Regions from separate parts of the Paenibacillus sp. FSL R5-0486 genome, predicted to be linked through region 1. Evidence: predicted binding sites of a transcription regulator. Region 1 holds the regulator's gene; each other region holds the start of a gene.
What was found. The regulator Rex, encoded in region 1, represses fermentation and respiration genes when NADH is low (regulators of the CRP and FNR family bind a similar motif). The targets are predictions, from matches to a motif close to TTGTGAAATATTTCACAA.
Positions count from the first base shown of each region.

Region 1 (5,934 bases):
CAGAATTCTTGGCGTATCGGAAGAATAGATTCCATCCATTTCCGTCAGGAGCTGATTCAGGGTCTGATCATATTCACGCTGTTGACCACCCTCACGTTTCCCCCCGATGACATCGATTTCATCGATAAAGATAATAGCGTTTTCCTTATTTTCCTTGGTGGCACGGGTTCTCGCGTCCTTGAACAAATCCCGAATTCTGCTGGCACCCACACCAACATACATTTCCACGAACTCACTACCCGATGCTGCTACAAAAATAGAATCGGTGTAATGGGCAGCAGCCTTGGCCATCAACGTTTTCCCTGTCCCTGGAGGGCCCGTCAGCAAGATCCCTTTTAACGGGCGAATCCCGAACTTCCGGATTTCTTCATGTTTGATCAGAAAGTCAAGCGCTTCACGCAATTCCTGCTTAGCACTGTCTTGTCCGCCAATTTCTTCAAAAGTAAGCTTGGAAGGTCCTTTTTTCTTCCGTTTACGTTCCTGTGCAGCGCCTACTGTAATCCCGCCACGCATTTGCATCATGAACAGCAAAGCTCCGACAAGCACTGCTGCAATCAGGATCGGAACAATATTAACACCAGTAAAAGCAAGGAAAATAATCAATACGGGAAAAAATCCGATGGCAACTTCTTTTGTCCACTTAGGCATTAGGCCACACTCCTATCTGACCGGGCACACGCGGCAGAATAATAAACTTGCTGGCATCTCCGTCTCTGAGACTGACATATACATTGTTGTCATCCATCGCTGTATTTACCTTAATTCCATTCGTCGCCATCTTTGACAACGTTGGTGTAATCTCGGTGTATTGCTTGTTCTCCATCGCCTGAGCTACGGTGAACATCGCATCACCCCACCAACTTTCCAGTGCTTCACTGGAATGATCCACAACATCCAACTTTAGTGAGCGTGTTCCAATCAGGGTCTGTCCTTCTTTGTGAATATATTGTACCAGTCTGCCCAAATCAACATCAGGTTGCAGATCAAGTTTCAATTGTACGTCATTGCGGTTAATAGTTAATTGAACGTCATTGACTCCATCGTACTGGGTTACCATTTTTTCAATCGGATTCTGCACAGCCACCTGACGATATACAAACCAACCTCCAAACAACACAACGGCTGAAATGACGGCAGTTATAGCAATAGGCAATACTTTTAGCTTCAAGTGAATTACCCCTCCCAGATTTTGGCCCAACCTACTGGCTTATTGGTATATACGAATATGTGTACATTGACTCCTGCGAGAATTTCGACAGGATTATTTGTTTTTGAATGTAACTTTGAGTACATATCTGAGTATATCACATCGTATATACAATTTCGAAGGCGAAAATATGAATAAATTATTAATTTTAACTATTTAAATCAAATATGTTTACAGACAACACAAAGAACCGGTTCAGTCGGATATCCGTCTGCCGGTTCTTTCATTTCTTTAATTCTCTAGTTATCTCACTCTATCTTGTTCTAGCTGTTCGGGAGTGTGTAGACCAGGTCCACCTGTTCTCCGTTGCTAAAACGATAAAAGCGATAGTGGTTGTGCGTACCATCTTTATAATACACTTGCCACACATATATTCCATTCACAACTCCGGGCATGATTCGTTTAATCTCACCGGCAGGAACTTCAGAACTGAAGCGATTGCGTATCTGCGCTTCGGACATGCCATTCTGCAGCAGCTCACTGTGTACAGCGTTTGCACCCTTAACCGGCTGATTGTTTGCGTCGAACTTAACCCAGACCATAACATCCTGGTTATCCTTGTTTTTGCCGATCAGGGTCCAGTAGATGTTGTCAGAGCCTTCTTTGTCTCCCCAGATGTACTTACGCAATTCATCATAGGATGTAATGCCCAGTTGCTCCTGTGCTGCCTGTATGGCGAGCGCTTCTTCCTTGCGTTGGTCCTGCGTGACATGGACGTAATAACGCTGAAGTCCAAACAGAATCAGAACCAGTGCAAGCAGCGAAATCCATATCCACTTCTTTTTTTTCTTCAAAAGCCGAACTTCCTTTCCCTATGATGCTGTCCTGCAATTAACGAGCAAGCAGACCATCAAATGCCAATTGAGACTCACGCAAAATGCGTTCTTCATCCAGCGTCAGACATTCGCCATGTTTCACCACTTGTTTTCCATCCACCCATACGTGCTCAACATCTTTAGCAGAAGCCGAGTAGATTGTATGTGAGATCAGGTCTGTATGTGGATAGAAATGTGCCTGTTCAATGTCCAAGGCGATAAAGTCAGCCTTCATGCCGACCTGGAGTGCTCCGGTATTGTTCAAGAAGATAGATTTGGCACCGTATGACGTTCCGAGTAATAACGCTTCGCCTGCTGGCACTGCCGTCGGGTCACCAGATACACCTTTGTGGATCAATGCAGCCAGTCTCATTTCCTCGAACATATCCAGGTTGTTGTTGCTTGCCGGTCCGTCTGTTCCGAGTGACACGGTAACTCCTGCTTTCAGCAACGCAGGTACCCGCGCAACACCGGAAGCGAGTTTCAGGTTACTTCCCGGGTTATGGGATACAGCCACATCATGACGGGCCAGAATCTCAATCTCTTCGTCATTCAGATGCACCGCATGTGCAACCAGGGATGGACGAGAGAAAAAGCCCAGTTTCTCCAGATGTGCCACAGGACGCAGTCCATAATCAGCCACGTTCTGCTCGACTTCACGAAGCGTTTCCGACATATGTGTATGAAGGGGAAGGTTTAGGTCGTTCGCGACCTGCACAAGCTTCTCTATGTAGTCAGGAGGGCATGTATATGGTGCATGTGGCGAGATTACGGTTGTAATGCGACCATCTGCCTGTCCATTCCACTCACGCGCAAACGCAGCCGACTCCTCCAGCTTCCGCAATTGTTCTTCTTCCGAGCACAACCCGATTACACCACGTGCCAGTGCTGCTCTAACGCCGGATTGCTCCACAACTTTGGCAACTTGATCCATGTGATCGTACATGTCCAGGAAAGCTGTAGTTCCGCCTTTCAACATTTCAAGCACCGATAGCGAAGTTCCCCAATATACGTCTTCTGAAGTCATTTTCGCTTCCATCGGCCACATTTTTTCCTGCAACCATACTTGCAATGCAAGATCGTCTCCGTGCCCTCTGAGCAACGACATCGCTGCATGACCATGCGTATTGATCAGACCCGGCAGGAAGAACAGTCCTTTTCCATCCACTTTGGTACAATTTTTGTCTTCATCCGGCAATGTCTCACCAATATGCACAATCTTGTCATTCTCAACAACCATGTATCCGTGGACCACGTTCCATGTTGTGCCGCCTTCATTAACGGCAAATTTGCCGTTGTGAATTACCCATCTATTTGTTGTCATCTTCCTCGTCGTCCTTTCCAGTCTCCAAGTAATAGGCCAAACTAAGCAGATCCGTTGTAAAGTCAGCATGGTGAATGCGGATATGCGGCGGTGTTTTTAGAATGGTTGGTGCAAAATTAAGGATCGCTTCAATTCCTGATTCAATAAGCTGATCGGCTACATTTTGGGCTTCCGTATCCGGAACCGTGATAATTCCGATGCGAATGTTTTCCATTTTAACCGCTTCCGTCAATTCATCCATTGGTTTTACCGTCAAACTGTTGATTTGACTACCTATCTTCGGTCCATATGCATCAAATACAGCAACAATCTTCATGTTGTCTTTCAGATATGCGTTGTAGTTGGACAAGGCTTGACCGAGGTTACCCGCTCCTACCAGAGCTACATTAATTTGCTGATCGATTTTGAGAATGTGACGAATTTTCTCGATCAAATAGGATACATCATACCCGATCCCTTTACGACCAAAATCACCGAAGTAAGCCAGGTCTTTACGAATTTGGGCCGGATTCAGATCCAGCCTCTGTCCAAGCTCTTGAGAAGAAACAGTAGCCACCTCACGCTGATGCAACTCGTTCAAATAACGCAAGTAAACAGGCAGACGTCGTACCACCGCTTCCGAAATTTTATCCGATTTCATTCTTGCTCCCCCTTACCAAGGCCACGATAAAATAATAGATGAAAAGATGAGCATTCTGTATAAAACTCAAAGATAAACGTGACATTTTATACAGAATGCTCCTTGTAATTTAGGTTATAAGTTCTTACGTGCAACTGCTTTAATCGGATACGGAAATATCTAATAAAGTTTAACGCCAAACGATAGTGTCATGCAATGATATAACGAACAAAACAACCATTATTTTTGTTCATTAGCAGGTTTTTCCAACCACTCAGTAATTCGTGGAACCATTTGCTCCGTGAGCATATGCTCCATTTTGGGACCAGGTAATGAATACAAAAAGAATTTACCATAATACGCTTCAATCACCCGTGTATCATAAACAATGACAATTCCTCTGTCCTTTGCTGTACGTACCAATCGGCCAAATCCCTGCTTGAAACGAATGACCGCTTGTGGCACGGACAGTTTCATGAACGGATTTTTCTTCTGTTCCTGGAGCAACTCACTCTTGGCTTCCACCAACGGATGATTCGGTGGCTGGAAAGGCAGTCGCACAATAGCGAGACAAGTTAACGCCTCTCCCGGGATATCTACACCCTCCCAGAAGCTACTTGTGCCCAGAAGTACCGTTGCTTTGGCATCTTGAAACCTGCGAGTCAATTTGGAACGACTTCCACTGTCAACGCCTTGCCCAAGCAACGAGATGTCGTTGCCAGACAGTGCCTCCTTCAGCGGATCATAGACCTGTCGCAACATCTTGTATGAAGTAAACAGAACCATCATGCGTCCACGCGTAGCAATTGCCGTCTCTGCGAGTGATTGCACCAGCATATTAACAAAGTGCGCATCACCCACACTTCCCTTCACACTTGGGAAATCACGCGGAATCACCAGAAGTGCCTGATCGCGATAGTTGAAAGGTGATGGCAACATCGACGTTAATAGCCGATTGTTCTCGGCGGCTTCCTGCAAGCCAAGCTGTTCAATCATGAACTGGAATGACTTATCTACCGAAAGCGTAGCCGATGTAAGCACAACACTTTTCTTTTTATCAAAAAATAAATCCTTAAGTTGTGCACTCACATCTACAGGTACGGCATACAGCTGGAGAGATTTGCTGCGGAATTGGCCGCTGGCTTCCATCCAGTACACCGTTTTGGCGTCATCCATACGCATGAAGAAACGTAGATTCTCCTTCAATGTGGTCAGATCTTTCAGCAATCCTGTAATGTCCGTGATCAGACTATCCGATTGATAATCATCCTGATCCTCTTTCACTTCAAGCAGCAATTTGTCCCCTTTGCGAACCAAATCGCCCAGAGTCACATAGATCTGGTTCTCCAGATCCTGCAACTCCTGCCATTTTGCAGGTTTCTGAGATGCTTTCAGACGCAGTGAAAATTGCCCCGTCTCTCCCGGTGAAGCATCACTTCGTTCAGGCAAGAGACCAAACAAGGCATCGCTCATACGATCCCACAGCTCCTTAACTTCAAGAGCGAGCGGGAACATCTGATCCACCATGGAGCCCCATTGCACCGAATTTTCATGCCCGGAAAACTGCGAACGAAGCATAGGTAGCTGACCATTACGACTGTCTTTAAATAGGCGGGTCAGTGTATGAACCAAGGTGAAATATTTCATATGCATTCCAAGATGTTTACCAGCGACATCCTCCAGATGATGTGCCTCATCGATCACAAGACTCTCATAGGCCGGCAGCAGCTGATGCGCGGCTTTCACATCCGTAAATAATTTGGAGTGATTGGTGATTACGATATCAGACAACCCTGCTTCATGTTTGGCACGATGGTAGAAGCATTTACGGAACCATGGACAGGATCTTCCCAGACATGATTCGGATTCACTCTGTACGGTCTCCCAGAAGTCCCCTCCGCGTCCGCTAAGGTTAAGTTCCTCATCATCTCCGGTTTCGGTCTGCGTAAGCCAGACGATCATCTGAGCA
Region 1 is NZ_CP150237.1:4,400,112-4,406,045, forward strand. Features, by position in the region: gene MKY01_RS19485 (AAA family ATPase) at 1-648, opposite strand, end outside; gene MKY01_RS19490 (hypothetical protein) at 641-1,168, opposite strand; gene MKY01_RS19495 (DUF5590 domain-containing protein) at 1,471-2,001, opposite strand; gene MKY01_RS19500 (amidohydrolase) at 2,039-3,346, opposite strand; gene MKY01_RS19505 (redox-sensing transcriptional repressor Rex) at 3,333-3,986, opposite strand; gene dinG (ATP-dependent DNA helicase DinG) at 4,206-5,934, opposite strand, start outside.

Region 2 (5,934 bases), 2.4 Mb from region 1:
GAACAGTGGTTTCTCCAATACCTCCAGACGGACCACCTTTGGATAGGCTTTGCATATGTCCGGTGTTCCGTCTGTGCTGGCATCGTCCACAATGACAATCTCATCCACGAACTCACTCAGATCATGCAATACTTCTTCAAGGTATCGGCCGCGTTCATTGCGAACCTGGAGCATGGCGGTCAGCTTGTTGCCTTTGTTTTTGCGAACCCGACGAATGGAGAAGGGTTCTTTGAATATACTTGTTTCCTCATGTGTTACAGCAGCATTCTGTTCTGCCTGACCTTGTGAATCATTCCAGTGATGCACTTGGCTTCGGATGTCCTGCGTTGGTTGTGCATGAACCGGGGTGTGATCTCCATTTTCCAATGCGTCTGTATGTGTTCGATCGACTGTTTCGGTTGGCGTGTAAGTGGTTTCGGTTCGGATATCCCTGTGCACCATTGGTCCATTCAACTGTTGTCTGCGCTTCTTTGGGTCCAGCATCATGGCACCTCCCCAAGCAATTGCTGTATAGCATGATCCAACAGCTCCAGCTCGACAATCCGGACCAGCGCATCTTCATCCTCCAGTGCTGTCTCAAGGAAATGTCGGACTGCCCCGTGTCGTTCCCCTCGCAGTGCCAGCGCACTGCCGGATAATTGCTGGTAATCCCGGCGACTGGCATCATCCTGAATATCGACTGCATGCACCAGAGCCAGTGCTTCTTCCACACGTCCAGTCTCCTGGTAAATGCGGAATTTCCAATGTCTCGCCGTTTCTCCGCCAAGTTCGTCCAGGATACGCAGGGCGTTTCCGTAATCATCATTCATACGCAGTAGTTCCGCTCGTACAAGTTGATCTTCTCCTGCCTCCAGCCAGCGACATAACTGTTCATAATGATGCCGTTCTTGTTCATCTGCTGCACTAATTCCATACACCCGCAGGGCGTCCTCCAACTGTCCAGCCCGGGCATGGATGGCAGACAGGAATCGATAATGGGAGACCACGCAATCACTGCGACCATTCATGACCGCATGGGTGAAGGCCTCTTGCAACGAATGGACGGCCCGCGGATCTTCAAGCAAGTACTCATAGGCTGCCAGCAAAAAGCATATCGTCTCATGTGCACCTGCTTTGGCACGGAGCTGACGGTAGAAGTCGGCACGTACACTGCATTGAAGCAGGGTGACGCTATCTGGAGTGCCTGACAGGATCTGCCGCAGCGCATGCAAGAAGAGCAGTTCGTAGTCCCGGAGAGGGACTTCGAGATCATCCCTTTGCATCGTACCCGCAGGTGCAGGGTCTTCTCCGCCCAGCCAGATAACACGTACGCCTTGGAATAACAGCTTCATATAACGTGTTTCGGAGGATGTGCCTACCAGATCGGCGATGCCGACCAGTTTGGAAATACTGCTCTCCCATAGCGGAGATTCTGCTTCGTTTCCAGCAGGCTCAGGGAGCAGGGCAATACATAGCTCAGGCTCCAGCGAAGCCGTAGCTATTAGCCAGTAGGGATGGGCGACCACGGCTACGGTGCGAGGTTCCAGCAATAGCTGCTCAGCCTCAGGGAGGGAGATGACGGTAATGACCGGAGGTACATCTTCTGTTTGCGTCAGGCTACTGACATAGTAGACCTCTCCCTCGATCGACAGCAGTGCAGCAATATCGGGATAGGGAAAGGATGACCAGCCTCCTTTGCGAGGGAAGAGAACATACCGGACAGGGGGCTGTGTTGTACTGGCCTTATCCAGGCTGGCTTCGGCGTCTTCACCTGGTAGTGGTGCAGGTTTTTCCATGAGTAGTTCACCTCACCTTAACTGTAATATGGAGCGTCTTCGCTCTGCATGTGCTTCATGCTTTCACTTCATATGTAAAGCCCTCACGGTACTTCGCATGATATGCCTGAGACTAACATATGGGCATTCCGTCCCAAACATGAGTATCTTCCATGAATAGATGCAGTTGGCAAGCTGTGATAATAGGCTGAATTTTATCTTTTGTGTGACCAGGATCACTTTTTTTTGCTTTAGAGACGAAGATTGTGATAATTCTCACATGTATAAAATAGGTAATCTGGCACAATACGTTCATCAACGTATTTGGCGGACAGACAGCGAAGGTGCAGCTTCAATGCCAAATACGCATACTGCGAAGTGAACAGAAAGAAGGGGTAACGGTATGGATCCGATTATGTTATCGCGTATCCAATATGCACTTACAACGATTTTCCATTTCTTTTTTGTCCCGCTATCCATCGGTCTTGTACTGTTGGTTGCAATCATGGAGACGTTGTACGTTGTTAAGGGTAAGGAGATCTACAAAACGATGGCCAAGTTCTGGGGCAAGCTGTTCCTGATTAACTTTGCCGTCGGGGTAGTCACAGGTATTTTGCAAGAGTTCCAGTTTGGTATGAACTGGTCCGAGTACTCCCGATTTGTCGGGGACGTATTCGGTGCGCCACTGGCTATTGAAGCGCTACTGGCGTTTTTTATGGAGTCTACATTTATTGGATTGTGGATATTTGGATGGGATCGTTTGTCCAAAAAAGTGCATCTGGCCTGCATCTGGCTGGTGTTTGTCGGCACATTCCTGTCCGCGCTGTGGATTCTGGCAGCCAATTCATTTATGCAACATCCTGTTGGGTTTGAGATTAACAACGGCCGAGCCGAGATGAATGATTTTTTTGCACTCATCACAAATGGTCAGCTTCTCGTTGAGTTCCCACATACAGTCTTTGGGGCATTGATGACAGGGGCCTTCGTCGTAACCGGGATCAGTGCCTACAAATTGATGAAAAAGCAGGATGTGGAGATCTTCCGCAAATCGTTTAATATTGCGATCATTATCGCTCTTGTTTCTTCATTCGGCGTCGCATTCTCGGGTCACTTCCAGGCGCAATATCTGGTGGAGACACAGCCGATGAAGATGGCAGCCAGTGAGGGCACATGGACAACGACAGAAGATCCGGCGCCATGGACGGTGGTCGCTTTTATTGACCCGGATAAACAGGAGAGTACGGGTGAGATCAAAATCCCTGGATTGCTCAGTTATCTGTCCTACAGCAAGTTCTCCGGTAGTGTCAAAGGTATGAAGGAGCTTCAAGCTGAGTATGAACAGACGTATGGACCGGGGGACTACATCCCGCCGGTACGGACAACATTCTGGAGTTTCCGCATTATGATCGCAGCGGGTGGTTTAATGATTGCATTGGCGCTATACGGTACATTCCTAGCCATGCGTAAGAAGCTAGAGGTCGCTGGAAAGTGGTTTATGCGTCTGATGGTGTTCGCCATCTCCCTGCCGTTTATCGCCAATACGTCAGGTTGGATTATGACCGAGGTTGGAAGACAGCCATGGACAGTATTTGGCTATATGACAACCGAAGCCGGGGTCTCGCCGAACGTATCCGCAGGAATGATCCTGTTCTCGACCATCGCTTTTACCGCTGCGTATACGGTTCTCGGAATCGTGATGGTATACCTGTTCGTACGTGAGATCAAAGCAGGACCGTTTGCGGTCGAGAAGCCAGAAGATCACGATGAATCGGCCGATCCGTTCGGCGTGGATGGAGGTTATTCCGTTGTCACTAAGTGAGTTGTGGTTTCTGCTGATTGCCGTATTGTTTGTTGGTTTCTTCTTTTTGGAAGGTTTTGATTTTGGTGTGGGGATGTCTACAGGCATTATTGCCAAAACAGATCGTGAACGTCGGACCCTGATTAACTCAATCGGTCCGTTCTGGGATGGTAATGAAGTATGGCTGATTACGGCGGGGGGAGCAATGTTTGCTGCCTTCCCGCACTGGTATGCCACGTTGTTCAGTGGTTTTTACCTGCCACTTGTGGTGGTGTTACTCGCCTTGATTGGCCGCGGTGTTGCCTTCGAATTCCGCAGTAAAATGAAACAGCAGCGCTGGCGAAAAACGTGGGACATCATCATTGTGGTCTCCAGCGCGCTCTTGCCTTTCCTGTTCGGAGTGGTCTTTGCCACGTTGATGAAAGGTCTGCCCATTGATGGGGAGATGCAATTGCGTGCAGGATTCCTCGATATTGTTAATCCGTACACCGTGATTGGTGGCTTGAGCGTAACCCTGTTATGTCTGGTGCATGGATTGCTGTTTGCCTCACTACGGACAGTAGGTGATCTCAGAGAGCGTGCCTTGAAGACAGCGCAAAAGTTGATGCTGCCGCTGGCTGCACTACTCGCTGTTTACGCGTTAATGACGTATTTCATGACCGATGTGTTCGCCGTACGCGGCTGGGCTCTTTGGATCATGGTTGTACTTGGCGCAGTTTCGCTTGCACTTGCGGCATACTTTGTTCGTCAGAAGCGTGAAGGCTGGGCTTTTGGTATGACAGGGGCAGTGATTGCAATTGCCTTTGCCTCGGTATTTATCGGACTTTTCCCAAGAGTGATGGTGAGTTCCTTTGGGGCGGCATATGACCTGACTGTATACAACGCCGCATCCGGCGCTTATTCATTGAAAGTAATGACCATTGTAGCTTGCACATTGCTGCCGTTTGTTCTCGGTTATCAGATCTGGAGTTATTATATCTTCCGCAAACGTCTGAACGAGCAGCACCACCTGGAGTACTGATATGGGACGGGGGCTGCTGAAGCTGCCGGGCATCCGGCCTGTACTCGCGCTGGCATCAGCGCTGGTGATGCTACAGGCGATGACGACCATTATGCAAGCCAAATGGCTGGCACAGGCCATCACGGCATTGTTTGAAGGTTCATCCGTAACGGAGCAGTATCCTGTACTGCTGCTGTTCCTGGCTGCTTTTGCCGCCCGCTACGCCCTATCCTTTTGGTTACAACTCGTGACTTCACGATATGCGGAGAAGACAGGGACTGATCTGCGCAGACAGATGGTGGAGCAGTGGTTCAGACTTGGACCGCGTTATGCGAAGACGGAGGGAACAGGCCATCTGGTCACACTGGCACGTGAGGGAACAGCTCAATACAAGACGTATCTCGAACTATTCATTCCTCGCATGCTGGGCATAGGATTCACACCTATCGTCATTTTGCTGTATGTATTCAAGCTGGATCTGATGTCCGGGGTTATTCTGATGCTGACACTACCGATTCTGATCGTGTTCATGATTCTGATTGGCCTCGCAACCCAGCGTAAGATAGACGGACAATTCAGATCCTACAAAGCACTCGCTAACCATTTTGTTGATACCATGCGTGGGTTGGAGACGCTAAAAACATTGGGACAGAGCAAAACACACGAAGGGTCCATTTTGCGGGTCAGTCAGCGGTATCGGAAAGCAACGATGTCTACGCTGCGCATGGCTTTTCTTTCTTCGTTTGCACTCGATTTCTTTACGATGTTGTCCGTTGCTTCCGTAGCAGTTGGTCTGGGATTACGTCTGACGGAAGGGCATATGCTACTTGGCCCTGCGCTGACGGTACTGATCTTGGCACCTGAATATTTCCTGCCTGTACGTATGCTCGGCGCTGATTATCATGCCACATTGGACGGTAAGGAAGCCGGAGCGGCCATTAATCAGGTGATTGAACGGGGGAAAGCTGCTGAACGGAAACAGAAAGAAGCTTATGCAAACGTTGTTGCGCATGCGGACATGGTAGAGGATGGGACGGGATCTGCATCATCGTTATCTTCGGGTAAAAGGAAAGCAGGCACTTCGACCATACGTGTCGTGTTGAATGATAAAATGGCTGCGGGGCATTTCGCTCCTGATCCTGCTTCTGCTTCTGTTTCTGTTTCTACTACTCCTGAGCTTGTTTCTTCCTCTTCCTCGGTGTTCTCTTGGAATGAGAATAGCAGATTGGCACTAACGGATGTACAGGTACGGCATGATGATGAAGGTCCTTATTCGCTAAAGGATGTCACATTTCAGATCACGGGTCTTGGCAAAATCGGTATTATTGGTGCCAGCGGAGCAGGAAAGTCCACGTTGATTGACGTATTGGCTGGATTTCAGC
Region 2 is NZ_CP150237.1:6,814,927-6,820,860, reverse strand. Features, by position in the region: gene MKY01_RS30135 (glycosyltransferase) at 1-486, opposite strand, end outside; gene MKY01_RS30130 (hypothetical protein) at 483-1,775, opposite strand; gene MKY01_RS30125 (cytochrome ubiquinol oxidase subunit I) at 2,158-3,573, shown strand; gene cydB (cytochrome d ubiquinol oxidase subunit II) at 3,518-4,573, shown strand; gene MKY01_RS30115 (ABC transporter ATP-binding protein/permease) at 4,575-5,934, shown strand, end outside.
Region 2: a site for Rex is predicted at 2,019-2,036, ahead of MKY01_RS30125 (cytochrome ubiquinol oxidase subunit I). Genes of this name have one in related genera too.

Region 3 (5,934 bases), 2.3 Mb from region 1:
CATATCCAGCTTCACGAATCGATGTTCCTTCAGTCCTTCCAACGTGACCCCATTCATGTAGGGGTTGCCTGTGCCCTGAAGTGCGTTCTCAATCATCTGTTCCGGTGTTTCTCCGAAGATTGCAGGATCGTACCCCATAGCCTGCCCAAGCAGTGAGAACAGTTCCACATTGCTCTTGCTCTCCCCAATCGGTGCAATCACCGGCTCTTGCAGATGAACGTACTGATGCCAATAAGAGGTGTACAGGTCCGTCGCTTCAAATGAAGATGTGGCTGGCAATACGATATCTGCATACTTCGCCGTATCCGTCATGAACAGATCATGCACAACCGTGAACAGATCCTCCCGTGCAAAACCTCGCTCCACCCGCTCGGTATCCGGTGCCACCACCAGTGGATTGCTGCAGTAAACCATCATCGCTCGGATTGGCTGCGCTGCTTCCAGCAACGCTTCACCAATCCGGTTCATGTTTACCACTCGCGGCTCCGGATTCTGCCGCAGCTCCGGACGTTCGAGCGCGTCGCTATTTGTGCTCGCGTAGCTGTTAGTGCGAACGGCACCGCCGCCTTGCTTCAGCCACTGCCCTGTAATGGCAGGCAGACATGCAACGCTACGCACGTTCATCCCCCCATTATCATGGTGCTGGAGGCCATTGCCGATGTGAATATGAGCTGCTTGTGCGTTGCCGTATAGTTCGGCCAGCTCCACAATGGTTTCCTCCGGCACGCCCGTAATGCGTGCAACACGTTCAGGGGTGTAACTGCGGACATGATCACGTAGTGCCTCATGACCTATCGTATACTTTTGCATAAACGCTTCATCCGTTAGTCCCCGTTCGAACAACACATGCATTAATCCTAGCGCCAGTGCACTGTCCGTGCCCGGAAACAGCGGAATAAACCAGTCGCCCCATTGGGCCGTGCGATTGCGATGAACATCGATTACGACGATCTTGGCGCCTTTCTTGCGTGCTTTCTCAGCCAAAACGACCTGATGCATATTGGTACTGACGATATTGCCACCCCACACCAGGATGAGATCTGCATGCTCCGTATCTTCCGGCACTGTTCCCCGATTGGCGCCCATCGTATATTTCCAGCCGGTATTTCCAGCGGAGTTACAGATCGTCTGCTCCAGTACACTCGCACCAAGCGCATTGAAGAAACGCCGATCCATGCCGTCTACGCCGAGAATACCCATGTTACCGTAAAAGCTGTAGGGCAGGATGCTCTCCGGGCCGTAGGTTTCGGACAATGCAGTGAATTTGGTCGTAATCTCACGAATCGCTTCATCCCAACTGATTCGTTCAAACTTGCCTTCGCCTTTGGCTCCTACACGTTTCATCGGATATTGTAGACGCTCGGGGTGATATACCCGCTCGGTCATATTTCTGACTTTATTACAAATGGCACCCTTGGTGATCGGATGATCCGGATTGCCTGCCACCTTCACAATTTTGCCGTTCTCTTTATGTAATAACAGACCACAAGTGTCCGGACAGTCGAGCGGGCACACCGCCGCAAATACACCATTCTCCTGATCGATCATCGTAAGGCTCCCCTCTTTAAAAGCTATCCCTATATCATATCTTCTTCGAGGTTATCGCGCAAAGAGAACAGTATGTTTTTGCTTCATATTCGCCGCTATGGCGGCTTTAAATTATTTTCAAAAAAATGTTTTTGAGTTTGATTCAACTTCAGAATTCAGGGGTAAATTAAAAATAAGGCATTAGGCTAGTGTTTCCCCACTTCCTCCTCATGCCATATCATGGACCACTCCCGAAATTCGCCATGAACAGGTTTCGTTCCCCCGAACCTTGTCATGGCGAATTTATTTTGCGTTAAACTCCAACAAGAACCCCATACAAAAAAACGATCCCACCCTGCTCCATCACAGCATATTCGCCATGAACCGAGCAAGATCAGAATCGTCTTCACTTCTAATATACGTGTATCCATACCTCGCTGTGCCCTCTATGCTTGTTTGCTCAACATTACTCTAGCCTCCGTCTCCATAGGTTCGATCGACGTCGCCATCTCTGGTTTCACTTTTGGCTCGGCTTGGCGCAGGTACACCACCCAATAGGCTGCAGCTACAAACAGAGCACCACCAGTCAGATTCCCGAGCCATACCGGAATGAAATTCATCACATATTGACCCCACGAATAATGTCCTTCGAAAATTGCCGCCGGGATGAGGAACATATTGGCCACAACGTGCTGGAATCCAATCGCCACAAATGCCATCGTTGGAAACCAAATGCCCAGTACTTTGCCACTCATCGTATCGGATGCATAAGATAACCACACGGCCAGCGCGACCAGCCAGTTACAGCCGATGCCAGAGATGAAAGCTTGCAGGAAGCCGTCATGCAGCTTATGCCCAGCCATATCCACCACTTTTGCCAGATATACACCCTCTCCGGTCAGACCAAGCACATGTCCAAACGCGTACGCGACAAACAAAGCTCCAACAAAATTACCAATCGTCACTAAGGTTAGATTTTTCAACATACTACCCACAGATAATTTTCGTGCAATCGTTGCAAGTGGAACTGCCATCATGTTGCCCGTCAGCAGCTCGCCACCACCTATGAGTACCAAGATTAATCCAACCGGGAACACTGCTGCTCCAATCAGATTGACCAGACTCCCCCACTCTGCTGGCGCAGAAGCAATTACCCGAATATCCAATAGAAAACCCAGCGCAATAAAAGCCCCTGCCAGAAAACTAAGCACCAGTACAGAAGACACCGGATATTGAGCCTTCTTCTTGCCTGTTTGCGCCGTATATTGTGCAACCTCAAGAGGTGTTTTTGCTGCCATATCATTCATCCTCTCCTTCATTGTTCATCATTGGATAAAACCATCTGAAATTCATTAGTTATGCGTTGAATACCACATCCTAATTGTATCTCGGTCCTAAACATAACTTTGTGCAAATTATCACAATGTTACTTAAAAAGATACTTTAAGAGTGTCTTGGAATAGTTATGACAGCAAGAGTGTAGTAAGGCCTTTTGTAGCTAAAACAACAAAAAAGAAGACTGACGATATACTCGCCAGTCTTCTCTTTCCTTTATAATCGTCCGCCTTGTTTCGTAATCTTGGCAGTTATCGTACACCTCTTATTTACGGACAAGCATGACTTATCTTTGTATGGCGTTTATCAAGATCGCTGTTAAACCATCTATTCTGCTTCCTTACACCATTGCTGGTGCTTTTACTTCAATTGGAGGCAGTGCTTGCAGACCCGCCGTGTTCAGGAAGTTCCACGGTTTGTTGTAATGTGGCTGGAAGAAAAAGTCGATGAAGGCCAGCTCATCTACGGTCATGTTGTTTTGGATGCAGACCGAGATCGTATTAATCGATTGGGTCAGATCAACCTGAGACATCACCTGTGCTCCGACAATTCGACGAGTAGCCTGCTCATATACCACTTTAAGCAACAGTTTCTCAGCCGTTGGCATAAACTCCGGACGGTAGCTGTCTTCCAGTACGACAGATTCAACAATCAGGCCTTCGTCAGCAGCAGACATTTCCGTCATCCCTGTACCCGCGATATTTTGCTCATAAATTTTGATACCCGATGTGCCTTGTGTACCCATATACGGTGTTGTAGGACGAACTAGGTTACGGGCTACAAGTGTACCCATCCGCACGGCGTTGGTTGCCAGTGGAATGTACGCTGCTTTGCCTGTTGGGTTGTAATGAATAGCACAGCTGTCACCCGCAGCGAAGACGTCTTTTTGACTCGTTTGCATATATTTATCCACGATGATTGCGCCGTTTGGCAGCATATCCACTTGGCCTTTGAGCAGCTCTGTATTTGGACGGAAACCAATGCACAGAATAACCAGATCGGTTTCGAACTCTCCTTTGGACGTGATCACCTTAGTTACTTTGCCATCTTCACCAGTAAACTTCTGTACCGTTTGACCAAGAGCCAGCTTGATGCCGCGTCCAGTCAACGTATCTTCAATCGCATCCGTGAATTCAGGGTCCAAGTATTTGTTCAAAATACGGTCCACACTGTCGATCAGGGTAACTTCCTTGCCGTTCATCTGGAAAGCCTCAACCAGTTCTACGCCGATATATCCTGCACCTACAACGGTAACACGTTTGGCATCTTTGGCTTTTTCAATAATCGTGTTGGAATGATTGTAGTTTTTGCAAAGTAAAATGTTGTCCATCTCGATGCCTTCAAGCTTCGGAACGACAGGCCATGACCCCGTTGTCACGATCAGTTTGTCAAACGTATCTTCAAATTCTTCCCCGGTTTGCAGGTTTTTAGCCTGAAGGGTATGGCCCTTGGCATCTACTGCTGTTACTTCATGAAGCATCTTGGTTTCAACACCAAGCTCTGCCAGTTGATTAGGCGAAGAATAGAACAAACCGTCAGGGTCTTTCACAACCCCACCTACGTAGAGCGCAATGCCACAAGATAGGAAGGAGATATTGTCATTGCGCTCATACACCGTGATGGTAGCATCCGGGTACAATTTGGCGGTATTTACGATGGCTGCGGTTCCTGCGTGTGTACATCCGATAACTGCGATTTTCATTAAAAGTTCCTCCTCGAAATATATAAATGAGTTTGAATATAAGGTTGTTATGGTTGTGAAACATTTCACTTCTTGTTCGAAACTGTGTATGTGATTTATTTCACTTTATACACTCATTATAATGTGATATTTTTCACATTGCAATAGGTTGAGCAAAAAAAGTTTGTCGAAGGAGGTCATTTCCCTGTATTTAAGCCTTTCTTCCCTTCATTGTATTGATTTCATTGTCCCCGGATTTGGGCGGGTTTATGCTATGTAATGGCTTCCGTGATCCCTGTATGAACACAGTGTGGACGTATAAAGTTAGAGGCGTCTCCTGCCTTCATGTTTGACTTATACAAAATTAAATACTTCAAATTTCAATACAGGGTTGATTTCATGGATCCAACTCCTACCTGTGAAGAGAAAAAGCAACGTATATAAAATAATCAAAGAAGCCTATCCTTGTTTATGCAAGGACAGGCTTCTCAAACGTTCATGTATTAACCGAGCAATTTCTCGATATCTGCAATCATTGTCTCCGGAGATTCTTTCGGTTCAACACGACCTACCACTTCACCTTCACGGTTAACAAGGAACTTGGTGAAGTTCCATTGGATGTCGCTTGTTTCACCTACGCCAGGTTGTTGCTCCTTCAGGTATTGGAACAGGGGATGAGTGTCCTCACCATTCACATCTACCTTGGCAAACACCGGGAAATTCACACCATAGTTAATCTGGCAAAATGATTCCGCTTCCTCACTTGTACCTGGCTCCTGCCCTCCAAACTGGTTACAAGGGAAACCCAGTACAACCAAGCCTTGATCACGATAACGATCATAAAGCTTTTGCAATTCACCGTATTGCGGGGTCAGCCCACACTTGCTGGCTGTATTGGCAATGACCAATACCTTACCTTGATACAGATCCAGTGAGACTTCTTGGTTCGCGGTGGTTACCGCCTGATATGAATATACGGACATGACTGATTCCTCCCATGACATATGTTGGTTTGGGCTGTTGCGAGCACGTTGGCATAACCAACGGGCTCACAGCCTGTCCTATTATTATAGACCTGATCCAATGCGATTACCAAATCCCGGGTCTACCCCTTCCCTTTGCTCCCATGCATTGCAAATCCCCCATGAATGCAAAAGAGCCGCGTGCGATAGCGCACAGCGGCTTCATTCTATAATGTAAGGACCACATATGGCCCATTTCGTTAACTTCCTGTCGCTTGAACACGTGGTTCTGCCCGTCCTCCAGCATGAACCATCGCACTGTTCATGACCAGCTGCTCTGGCGTCTTCGATTGCTGGCGTTCGCCTGCAAGAGCGTAAGGCAAGCAGAGCGGTACACCGGAACGCGGATCAATCACGATATCTGCTTCA
Region 3 is NZ_CP150237.1:6,665,279-6,671,212, forward strand. Features, by position in the region: gene MKY01_RS29480 (molybdopterin oxidoreductase family protein) at 1-1,548, opposite strand, end outside; gene MKY01_RS29485 (hypothetical protein) at 1,734-1,958, opposite strand; gene MKY01_RS29490 (formate/nitrite transporter family protein) at 1,974-2,825, opposite strand; gene MKY01_RS29495 (FAD-dependent oxidoreductase) at 3,203-4,564, opposite strand; gene MKY01_RS29500 (glutathione peroxidase) at 5,047-5,526, opposite strand; gene MKY01_RS29505 (ABC transporter ATP-binding protein) at 5,766-5,934, opposite strand, start outside.
Region 3: a site for Rex is predicted at 2,934-2,951, ahead of MKY01_RS29490 (formate/nitrite transporter family protein). Genes of this name have one in related genera too.

Region 4 (5,934 bases), 230 kb from region 1:
AGCATATTCCCGTTTGGTTAAGGATGATCTTGCCGAAGTGAATACGCATTCTGTGAACAGCGATGGTCCGAAATTAGCTCCGGCGGTGCTGCAAAAATGGATTCAAACGTCCAGGGGCTGGAAGTGTATCGGATGTGAGCTGGGACAACCTGATTCAACGATGTCTCAGATGGAAGAAACTATGCATGCTAAGCAATTGGCTTTAGATGTGGGAGAAGGTCGGTTGGTTGAGGCAGAAATGCTGATTCAGGCGGTTGTCTGGTCTCAATATGAGAAGATTCGAATGTTTGCGCCATGGCTTGGTGATGAACCCTTTTATAGCGTGCAGGAGCTGGATGTCATTGCCCGTTATATTGTGCCTACCTATTTCTCGGAACGGCCTTTGCATGAGCAAGGCAAGGTATTTAAGGTCCATCAACAATATGGGCAGATTCCGTTGTATCAGGAGTATGTAGACGCACCTTCATGTTGCGTGCAGGTTGACGGTGGATTGCTTGAAGGGCGATTGCTGACAGGTGTATACGTATCTGAGGAGCAGTTCTTCGGGCTTAATCCATATCTGAAAGATGGCGATGGAGGACGGACATACATGCAGGCTAGTGTCCAATGATAACGTAACCAATTAGAACATAAAAATGATATAGATTGGAGAGCCTGTGTGCAGGCTCTCTTTCTTGTACAAGCCTTATTTGCAGGCGGTAGCCTATAAAAGTAACGGCTTTGACACTTTTTTTTGCCGAAGGTTGTGCCATAATAGAGGTTATGGACAACAGGGTGAATGATTTTACGCAGGGTGGTGTTACCTACATGATGAAGAAAATCCCCGGTTACATAGGTGTATGTTTGCTCCTACTGGCGATCTTGGCTGGTTGTAGTGAGACACAGCCTTCTGAGCAGCCAATTGTCAAGGAGACAGAAACAGCGAATACAATCACAGTGGCTGTAGATGGCAGTACGTTTTTGCCTGATGCAACAAAGTCCATTAAGCGAGATTTTAGTGAGGGTTTGACACTCAAAAAAGCATTACTCAATAGCGGACTGGTTGATTTTACGGCAGATGGCAAACGGATTCAATCCGTCGGTGAAGTTTCTCTGGATTCTTCGCTTAGCTGGGCTGTCAAATTAAACGGCAAGGATATTGAACAGGAAGATTGGGACATGGAGCTTCATGCCAAAGATGAAGTGATCATTTACGTGAAAGCCGCTGACAGTGGGGGGGATGGCGTTGCATATCAGACAACGTTACTCAAGGTTAGCGGTGGAAACATTATGCCAACCCTTAATCGTCAATATGCCGGCGTCTACGTTCAAGAGTGCACAGTTCGTGATGTGTTGAAGTCCAGCGGCATTGTAAGAATGTCGGAGAATAACAAATTTGTCGTTTCGGTCGAGAATGTCACGCCTCGTATGAATGAGCGGTGGGTCATTATGGTGAATGACAAAGAATTAATGGAAAATGGTCTGGACATGAAATTGAATCCACGTGATGCGGTTAAGCTTGAATTAACCAATGCATCCTAAGTATACCAAGAAGCCCAATCTCTTTTTAGAGAACTGGGCTTTTTTTCATTAAATATATAAGCAAGATCCGATCAGCATAGTCAAATATTAAATACGACAGATCTCGTTCGGGCAAAGCTCACAGTGACAGATTCCTTGTAGCATCTTCAGATCTTTGATGACAATCATGCCATTGTCATATTCAATCCCATCTTTCTTACGCAGGTCGCTTAACATGCGGTTTACACTTTCACGAGTGGCTCCAATCATATTGGACAGGTCCGTGTGGGTAATTTTTTTGTGAATAATGACATGCTCTCCATGAGGCTCACCATACGAATTCGACAACCGAATGAGGGTGGAGCAAAGTGCACCCGGTTTGCCATATAACATGAGATCCCGGAATTTGGTCTGTGTCAACCGGTGGTGGATGCCCATCCATTTCATAAAATCGATCGCGAAGTCACAATGCTGGCAGATTAACATTTCCAGGTCTTTATGTTCCAGTACACCGATCTCACTGTCCTCCAATACTTCCGCTGAGAAGCTGTGTTTAGAGCCAAAGAAGGGATCAGCCTGCCCAATCATATCACCGGATTGATACATGTACATGATCAGTTCCTTGCCTTCATCCGTGGATTTGGTGATCTGGGCACGGCCCCGTTTCATATAATAAAGTTTGTCAGAGATGTCGCCTTCCCAGTACAGATGTGTACCTTCCAAATAGGTTCTATCTTTCATGGTAACCAGCAGATGGTTGAAATTTGCTTCCGAGAAACAGTTAGTATTACCGCGCTTTTCCAGTACAGTTGTTAGTTCTCTCATAAGTCTATCTCCCCTTCATGTCCATCGGACGACCTTCTGTAGTAAGCAGTAGCCTCCGAGGTTCGCCGCAAACCGTTGCCGTCCTGATCAGGGTCATCTCGGCCGGGAGGAAGGACGGTACAAATTGCGGTGGTTCAATTTTTAAGTTCAGTATATACCTAATCTTACCGTTTGAGGGGGAAGGAAAGGGGGCAAAAATGACGAAATTTCAAACATTGTGATAAAATTCACTTTTAATGGAGAGGATGAATTTTACAGCTCTATATTTTAAATAGGAAGTGAAAATGGTCGTATGAAGGACACTACAAAACTTAAATTAAATTTGTTATACTTTGTGAAAAAAATCACATAATTAAGTTTATTGTCATGTTACGATGTGAATGTAAACGAGAGAGACAAACTAATACGAACCTTTAGGAGGATGAGGGAGATGGCTGTAAAGAACGAAGTCGCCCCAGCAAAAGAACCGACAGCAGGTCAGTATATTCAAACGTTAATCGACAAAGCGAATAAAGCACACGCCGCATTCATGAAGATGGACCAGAAGCAGATTGACCGGATTGTGCAAGCAATGGCGCTTGCGGGTCTGGATAAACACATGATGCTCGCCAAGATGGCCGTAGAAGAAACAGGCCGCGGAGTATATGAGGATAAAATCACCAAAAATATATTTGCAACAGAATATGTGTACCACAGTATCAAGTACGATAAAACCGTAGGTGTGATTGAAGATAACGAGTATGAAAGCTTCCAGAAAATTGCGGAGCCGGTCGGCATCATCATGGGTATTACACCAGTTACCAACCCAACATCAACGACGATGTTTAAAGCATTGATTTCCATCAAGACGCGTAACCCAATCATCTTTGGCTTCCACCCATCTGCACAGAATTGTAGCCGGGAAGCTGCCAAAATCCTGCTGGAAGCGGCTGTGAAACATGGTGCACCAGCAGATTGTATCCAGTGGATTGATGATCCTTCCATGGATCGTACAAACGAACTGATGAATCACAATGATGTGGCTCTCATTCTGGCAACAGGCGGATCAGGCATGGTACGTGCAGCGTACAGCTGTGGTAAACCTGCACTGGGCGTAGGACCGGGTAACGTACCTTGCTTTATCGAGAAAAGCGCGGATATCAATCAGGCAGTAACGGATTTGATCCTGTCCAAGTCTTTCGATAACGGCATGATCTGTGCTTCCGAGCAAGCGGTCATCATTGAAGAACCGATCTTTGATCAAGTGAAGAAAAAAATGATTGCAAATGGCTGTTACTTTGTTAACAAAGATGAAGCAGCAAAATTGACAGCAGGTGCGATTAATACCGAGAAATGTGCGGTGAACCCGGCGATTGTTGGTCAATCTGCGGTAAGCATTGCGAAATTGTGCGGTATTGAAGTTCCAGCAGGCACCAAAATTCTCGTGGCCGAGATTGAAGGGGTAGGTACCAAATTCCCATTGTCGGCTGAGAAATTAAGCCCGGTACTGGCTTGTTACAAAGTTAAAACGGCAGCAGAGGGCATTGAACGTGCAGCAGAAGTGGTTGCTTTTGGCGGCATGGGTCACTCCTCGGTTATCCACTCCACAAATGAAGAAGTGATCGGCAAATTCGCAGATCGTCTGCAAACCGGACGGATTATTGTGAACTCACCATCCACACACGGTGCCATCGGGGATATCTACAACACAAACATGCCTTCATTGACACTGGGATGCGGATCATACGGACGTAACTCGACTTCTTCCAACGTAACCGCTGTGAACTTAATCAATGTGAAAAGGGTGGCTCGCCGTACCGTGAATATGCAATGGTTCAAAGTGCCGAACAAAGTCTACTTCGAAAAAGGAGCAACACAGTATCTTGCCAAAATGCCTGACATCACACGTGTGGCCATTATTACGGATGCCATGATGGTGAAGCTTGGATATGTTGAAAAGGTAGAACACTATCTGCGTCAACGCCAAATGCCAGTAGCGATCGAAGTATTCTCCGATGTAGAGCCAGATCCATCGACAACAACGGTAGATCGCGGAACCGAAATGATGCGCCGCTTCCAACCAGACTGCATTATCGCACTCGGCGGTGGATCACCGATGGATGCTGCCAAAGCCATGTGGTTGTTCTATGAATATCCGGACACGGACTTCAACGATCTGAAACAAAAATTCATGGATATCCGCAAACGGATCTACAAATATCCACGTCTCGGCGTAAAAGCGAAATTTGTAGCGATCCCAACCACATCGGGTACAGGTTCTGAAGTGACATCGTTCGCGGTTATCACAGATAAAAATCAAGGTAACACCAAATATCCATTGGCCGACTATGAGCTGACACCAGACGTAGCGATTGTCGATCCAGAATTCGTATATTCCCTGCCTAGAACAGCGGTTGCCGACACAGGAATGGACGTACTGACGCATGCGATTGAAGCTTATGTATCTGTTATGGCAAATGATTACACGGATGGACTTGCGATCAAAGCAATCCAACTGGTATTCCAATACCTGGAGCAATCTGCGCTGCAAGGAGATAAACTGGCACGTGAAAAAATGCATAATGCTTCCACGATTGCAGGTATGGCGTTTGCCAACGCATTCCTGGGCATTAACCACAGCTTGGCGCACAAATGGGGCGGTCAGTATCACACCGCACACGGACGCACCAATGCCATTCTGATGCCACACGTCATTCGTTACAACGCAAAAAAACCGACCAAATTTGCATCGTTCCCGAAATATTCGCACTTTGTAGCGGATGAGCGGTATGCCGAAATTGCCCGCATACTGGGATTGCCTGCTCGTACGACAGAAGAAGGCGTAACCAGTCTTATCAATGCCATCCGTAAACTGAACAAAATCTTGGGTATTGAAGAATCGTTCCAAGAGATCGGATTCGATGCCAAAGACTTTGAAGCACATGTCGATTATCTGGCAGACCGTGCCTTCGAAGACCAATGTACAACCGCCAATCCGAAGTTGCCGCTGGTAACTGAACTGGCTGATGTATACCGCAACGCTTTCTACGGAAAGTTTGAATAATAAATTTAGAACAAAGCGTGCTTTACGGCAAGAAGATCAGGGTTCCCCGAGAGGGGAGCCCCGATTGCCGTCTTTCACACAATAACGAGTGGGCAGAAAAACAGAAGAGTGAAGCCTCTGTTTTTCAGGAGTATTTTAAGATTTGGTTTGCTCCGAGCATAGAGGAGCAAAAGGGTTCTAGAGAGGTTACACGGAATCCGTGACGTGGCTGTTTGAGCCAGATGTTCACACAATAACGGAGTGGGCAGAAAAACAGAAGAGCGAGCATCTGTTTTTCAGGAGTATTCTAAGATTTGGTTTGCTCCGAGCATAGAGGAGCAAAGGGTTCTAGAGAGGTTACACGGAATCCGTGACGTGGCTGTTTGAGCCAGATGTTCACACAATAACGGAGTGGGCAGAAAAACAGAAGAAGCGGAGCGTTCGCCTTTATCCCCGGATTTTCCCCTTTGAAATATAAAATTGAAAAAATCCGGGGATAACAGCGATCGGAAGTTGTTCTGCCCGCGCAGTGGCTAAGTGTGAATTTACAGGGGTCAATGGGACACAGCGCAGGTGGAGTGAGTTAG
Region 4 is NZ_CP150237.1:4,632,511-4,638,444, reverse strand. Features, by position in the region: gene MKY01_RS20645 (hypothetical protein) at 1-610, shown strand, start outside; gene MKY01_RS20640 (hypothetical protein) at 808-1,521, shown strand; gene MKY01_RS20635 (Crp/Fnr family transcriptional regulator) at 1,609-2,325, opposite strand; gene adhE (bifunctional acetaldehyde-CoA/alcohol dehydrogenase) at 2,756-5,368, shown strand.
Region 4: a site for Rex is predicted at 2,658-2,675, ahead of adhE (bifunctional acetaldehyde-CoA/alcohol dehydrogenase). Genes of this name have one in related genera too.